2 linked regions of the Fodinibius salicampi genome follow. The protein of the gene in region 1 binds, or shares a complex with, the protein of each later gene. Links are inferred from orthologs where the notes say so. Each region holds a gene or a part of one and is shown on either strand. Other genes may lie near its edges. The genes, in order: metK and groL.

The links.
Region 2: the proteins of metK (region 1) and groL are in contact, whole or in part, in a cryo-EM structure (PDB 8P4O), measured with the Escherichia coli proteins. The link is inferred for Fodinibius salicampi from one-to-one orthologs.

Annotation. Positions count from the first base shown.
Region 1 is NZ_BAABRS010000003.1:503,150-506,287, forward strand. Bases 212-3,013 are described here. They hold metK (methionine adenosyltransferase), read left to right. Parts: upstream 212-939; coding sequence 940-2,088; downstream 2,089-3,013. Other genes in these bases: ruvB (Holliday junction branch migration DNA helicase RuvB), read left to right, coding at 212-741; ABEB05_RS13285 (M14 family zinc carboxypeptidase), read right to left, coding at 2,284-3,013. Also shown: more of ruvB, read left to right, coding at 1-211; more of ABEB05_RS13285, read right to left, coding at 3,014-3,138. UniProt on the Escherichia coli protein: Catalyzes the formation of S-adenosylmethionine (AdoMet) from methionine and ATP.
Region 2 is NZ_BAABRS010000002.1:565,392-568,665, forward strand. The notes cover bases 193-3,130. They hold groL (chaperonin GroEL), read left to right. Parts: upstream 193-786; coding sequence 787-2,475; downstream 2,476-3,130. Other genes in these bases: groES (co-chaperone GroES), read left to right, coding at 438-731; ABEB05_RS10195 (outer membrane protein assembly factor BamB family protein), read left to right, coding at 2,651-3,130. Also shown: 16S rRNA (adenine(1518)-N(6)/adenine(1519)-N(6))-dimethyltransferase RsmA, read left to right, coding at 1-183; more of ABEB05_RS10195, read left to right, coding at 3,131-3,274.

The sequences.
Region 1 (3,138 bases):
GAGAAACCCGGTGATCTGGCAGGCATGCTCACCAATCTTGAGGAGGGAGATGTTCTCTTTATTGACGAAATTCATCGTTTGAATCCTGTGGTTGAAGAATACCTCTACTCGGCCATGGAAGATTATCAGCTTGATATTGTTATCGACTCGGGACCCAATGCGCGCAGTATCCAGATAGAGCTTAATAATTTTACCCTGGTGGGAGCGACTACCCGAAAAGGGCTGCTTACGGCCCCGCTGCGGGCCCGTTTTGGGATTGACATGCGGTTGGATTATTACGATGTGGAACTGCTTCAACGTATTGCCCTGCGTACAGCCTCTATTTTAAATATGGGTATTACCGATAAGGGAGCGCACGAAATTGCGCGCCGAAGCCGAGGTACTCCCCGAATTGTGAACAAGCTATTGCGGCGTACCCGGGACTTTGCCCAGGTTCAGGATATGAATACCATTACCGATGAAATCGCAGATACATCTCTGAATGCTCTTGATGTGGATCAAAACGGCTTTGACGAAATGGATATTCGCATTCTTACTGCAATAATAGAAAACTACGAAGGAGGTCCGGTAGGACTTGGTACGCTCAGTGTAGCCGTCGGGGAAGACAAGGGTACCATTGAAGAGGTCTACGAACCCTATCTCATTAAAGAAGGCTTCCTGCAGCGCACCCCAAAAGGTCGGGTTGCTACCCGAAGGGCATTTGATTATCTGGGTATCAAGCCACCTTCAGAGGATGACTAATTAAATATAGATGGCGTTTTATCTCCAACTGAATAGTAAAGCAGTACTCTCTTCGCTTTTAGTATAACTCTTATAATTGGCCGTACTCACTATCCGGTACAGCCAATTTATTTCTCTCCTCTTTCATCTGCAATATTATTCATTTTTTTGTAGCTTCTAGGCTTCTGAATAATCACCATTTTCACGAATTTTTTACTGATGAAAAAACTTTTTACCTCCGAATCTGTATCAGAAGGACATCCTGATAAAATCGCTGACCAGATCTCCGATACTATTCTTGATAATATGCTGGCAGACGACCCGGATTCTCGAGTAGCTGTAGAAACGCTGGTAACCACTGGTCTCGCTGTGATTTCCGGTGAAGTTACAACCGATGCCTATGTAGATGTTCAGGAAATTGTACGGGATGTAATCCGCGAAATTGGATACACAAAAGATGCCTACCGCTTTGATGCCGATTCATGTGGAGTACTGACGACGATTCACCAACAAAGTCCAGACATCGCTCAGGGTGTAGATGAAAACTCTGGTAAAGCAATGGGCGCTGGCGATCAGGGAATGATGTTTGGCTATGCCACGACGGAAACAGATACCTATATGCCGATGTCGCTGCAATACTCGCACGACCTGCTCAGAAAGCTGGCGCATATTCGTAAGGAAACAGCTCTGCTCCCTTATCTTGCCCCAGATAGCAAAAGCCAGGTAACGGTTGAATACGGAGAAGACGGACAACCCAAGCGCATAGATACCATTGTCATTTCAACGCAACATGATGAGGGAATTGATCAACAGAAAATAAAAAAGGATCTGAAGAAACACCTGATCCCCCAGGTCATTAAAGATGGATTAATTGATAGTGAAACGATATTTCATGTTAACCCGACGGGGAAATTCGTTATTGGCGGCCCGCACGGTGATACCGGTCTCACGGGACGTAAAATTATTGTAGACACCTATGGCGGATACGGGGGACATGGTGGAGGCGCTTTCTCCGGCAAAGATCCTTCTAAAGTTGACCGAAGCGCAGCCTATGCCGCCCGGCATATAGCCAAAAATATTGTAGCTGCTGAACTCGCTGATGAATGCATCGTACAGCTTGCCTACGCGATTGGCATACCGGAGCCCGTCTCGGTTAGTGTTGATACATATGGGACTGGCAAGGTAAACGACACCGAATTGGCTAACGTTATTCAAAAAACCTTTGACTTGACACCTTCCGGCATTATTGAACGATTTGACCTTAAGCGGCCTATCTATCGACAAACCGCAGCCTATGGACATTTTGGACGCAAGGAATTTCCCTGGGAAAAGCTCGATTATACTGATAAAATTCACGATGCCTTGTAAACGGAATCTGCTACAATAACATACTATATATAAAAAAGGCCAGGTTTTAATATAACCTGGCCTTTTTATTTTTTGTGAATTCCTTCCTTTCTAATTTTTTAATTCCCGGATGATCCTGCAATAGCCTGTCCAAAGAAAATGGCATTCATAAACAACTTATTGGTCCCATACCAAAACACGCGGAAGTTCGGATTATCAACCATCGAAATTACTCTTCCCCTTACCATAATAAAAATCATCAAAACTCTCTTCAGAATAATAGAGCCGCTTTTCCCGGTCCAATTTTTGGGCATGATATTCTGCAATCGACTTTGTCAGCTCTTGGTTTTTATCCGGCGTAATGGGATGTGTTCTGGACTGAATGCCCGGCTGAAAAAAGAAGGTAGCATTCGTGCCCATCTCGTGATGATCTGTTAAAATATTGGGTTTCCACTCGTGGAAATTTTCTATACGACCCTGACTGGCCAGGTGTTGAACCAGCATCCAGTCGCGATTTAAATCAAACCAGTAATGATTAGTCCGTCCCCCGGGCCAGGGCTGATTTAGCTCCCTGCTATTGGGATCAGAAACCACATTTTTGCCTTTATTTGTATTTACCCAACCAGCAAAACGGTTAAGCCCATCTGGATTTAAGCTCGGGTCTAACAGCACTACACTATTTTTCAGTTTCTCTTCAATCTCTTCGCCCTGTGCAGCAGCCAGATGATAGGCTACAAGCATAGAGGCGTTGGCACCACTCGGCTCATCTCCGTGAATACTATAGCCCATATACAAAACCACAGGCATCTCCTGGGTATTACGGTTACCTGACTGTTCAGGATCGGTCAGAGCTACATGGTTGCTGCGAATTTGTTCAATATTATTCTGGTTAGATGGAGAAGTAACCGCCAAATAAAGAAGTGTGCGATCTTCGTACGTCTTCCCGAACTCATGCAAGCTTACCCGGTCTGAAGCCTCCGCCACGGCACGCATATATTTTTCCAACTGATCGTGGCGAACATGCCACTCACCCGGAACAGTACCCAAAAGATCCTCTGGCGTAGGAATGGA
Region 2 (3,274 bases), on another replicon or contig:
AAAACGGTAGTACGTACTGCATTTAATCAGCGTCGTAAAAAATTAAGTAATGCCCTAAAGCCGATTATCCCGAAGGATCAGCTGCCTGAGGGATTTGATTTCGATAAACGGGCTGAAGCATGGCCACCTTCCATATATGAAAAGTTGACAGACTATTTTGAGCAGAATGGCATTTTGACCTGAAAAATCGGCTACCCATCCTTTCTATAAATTTAATTTTTCCTGGGAACCACCCTGAGAGGCTTAAATCTATCATCAGAGGGCAACTTGAAAATTAAATGGCAGTTAATGAGAGTTTGGTATGGTACTTGCTCCTCTATTAACCTAAAATAAGAAGCATATTTTTAGTACGAGTTTATAAAAAGTATTACCAGCATTTTTATGCTGATGATAAATTTCAACTTCAACTATTAACTTAAATTGTAGGAGTCATACTTATGGCTAAATCTAAAATCAAACCGTTAAGTGATCGCGTTTTGGTTCAGCCAGAACCTGCTGAAGAAAAAACCAGTTCCGGAATTATCATTCCCGATACGGCTAAAGAAAAGCCGCAGGAAGGAACGGTTATTGCTGCAGGTCCCGGTAAAGTAGAAAACGGAACCAAGATTGATATGTCGGTAAAAGAAGGTGATAAAGTGCTCTATGGAAAATATTCAGGTACGGAAATTACCCTGGATGGTGAAGAGTATCTGATCATGCGTGAAGCCGATATTCTTGGAATCGTTGACTAAGCATTTCCTATTACACAAAATTAAATTACAAAATCTTAAAAATTAATAGACAACTATGTCAGCAAAACTAGTTCATTACGATATGGAAGCACGCGATGCTCTCAAGCAGGGTGTTGACAAGCTTGCAAATGCTGTCAAGGTCACCTTGGGACCGCGTGGACGAAACGTAGTAATCGAAAAATCATTTGGAGCACCAACAGTTACAAAGGATGGTGTTACTGTAGCAAAAGAGATTGAGCTGTCCAACAAACGACAAAATATGGGTGCTCAGATGGTGAAGGAAGTTGCTTCCAAAACCAGTGATAATGCTGGTGACGGTACAACAACGGCAACGGTACTTGCACAATCCATCATTCAAACCGGTTTGAAAAATGTTACAGCCGGTGCTAATCCAATGGAATTGAAGCGTGGTATCGACATTGCCGTTAAAGCTATTGTTGAAGAGCTTCGTAAAACCAGTCAACCTGTTGGTGACAGCCTTGAAAGTATCAAGCAAATTGGTACCATTTCTGCCAACGGTGATCAAGAGATTGGCCAGAACATTGCCGATGCTATGGAAAAAGTTGGCCAAGACGGTGTCATTACGGTTGAAGAAGCCAAAGGTACCGAAACCTATCTCGAAACGGTTGAGGGTATGCAATTCGACCGCGGATATCTCTCACCTTATTTCGTGACCGATTCCGAAAATATGGTTGCAGAAATGGAAGAGCCTTATATCCTGATCTTCGACAGTAAGATCAGTAATATGAAAGATCTGCTTCCTATTCTGGAAAAAGTCATTCAAACTAGCAAGCCACTGTTGATTATCGCTGAAGATATTGAAGGCGAAGCACTGGCTACTCTGGTTGTTAATAAGCTCCGCGGTTCTCTCAAAATTGCTGCTGTTAAGGCACCTGGATTTGGTGACCGACGCAAGCAGATGTTGGAAGACATAGCTATCCTGACCGGCGGTACGGTTATATCCGAAGAGCGTGGTTATAAGCTTGAAAATGCTACACTCGACTTCTTGGGTACAGCTGACCGTGTAAACATCACCAAAGACGATACGACTGTTGTTGGTGGAAAAGGAGATGACAACGACATCAAAGGTCGTGTAAATCAGATTAAAGGTCAGATTGAAAATACTTCTTCTGATTACGATCGTGAAAAACTTCAGGAACGTCTGGCTAAGCTCAGTGGCGGTGTAGCCGTACTGAATATTGGCGCTGCTTCTGAAGTTGAAATGAAAGAGAAAAAAGCTCGTGTCGAAGATGCTCTGCACGCTACCCGCGCCGCAGTTGAAGAAGGCATTGTAGCTGGTGGTGGCGTTGCGTTGCTTCGTGCTCGAAAAGCACTGGATAAGTTAGAAGCTGAAGTGCCTGATCAGAAAGTTGGCTTTAACATAGTTCGTCGTGCGCTTGAAGAGCCACTTCGAATTATTGCCAATAACGCTGGTGCTGAAGGTTCAATTGTTGTACAGAAAGTCCTTGAAGGTGAAGGCGGCTTTGGATACAACGCACGAACCGAGCAGTATGAAGATCTTATCAAAGCAGGTGTAATCGATCCTACAAAAGTTACACGTACGGCACTTGAAAATGCCGCTTCTGTTGCTGGTCTTATGCTGACAACCGAAGCCCTCATCTCTGATAAGCCTACTAAAGGTGATGATGACGATGATAATGGCGGTCCTGGCGGCGGCGGTATGCCCGGCGGAATGGGCGGCGGTATGCCCGGCGGCATGGGCGGAATGGGTGGCATGATGTAAATTGCGCCATTCTTTTAACGCCTTGCGGGATTAACCGCACTGCAATTATTAAAAGCCTCACTCTCTATTTCGGGAGTGAGGCTTTTTTATTCTTATGACCTATTTGGATAGTCATTTTCGTATTAAATACTGATTGATATTTAAAATGTATACAAGGAATAAAATGACTATGACAATGAATACGAGAAGCTGTTTTAAAGGGATCATATTAGTGTGTTTAGCGCTGTTATTACAAAACTGTGCATCCACAAATGAGGCTACAATACCTAGGGGATGGACCTATAACTTGAATTGGGAAAACTATAACAGTGCAGAATCAACGAAATCCGATTATCTTATTGTTCAGAGCAAGGAGGATATGGTATTATTGGATGGGAATGACGGGCGCATTGTAGTGGACGATATCCGTGAAAGGGGAGGATTTTTCTCAGAGATTAGCCGTGACTTTAAAGAACAGGTTAAAGAAGACTTGCTAGTGAGTCAGCGGGTGAATATCAAATATTTTCACAAGGAACTGCCTCAATTGGGGACGATACTGCTGTTTAACCAGGTAGAGAAAGGAGATCAGGTGCAAAGTTATGACCTCAAAACAGGCGAAGAAAAATGGTCTTCTACTTCATACGTCTGGAATCTGGACAAATATGAGGATATTGCGAATATCGCTATTAATGAACTCATGGGAGGTAGTTTGGGAGCTAAAGGTATGTCGGCCGTTGCCCTCCAAACCAGGTTAATTCAAAGCATGATTCAGGAAGTGCCGGAAAAGGATGCGTTTCTGTTTCGTACGGTTGAGAAACTC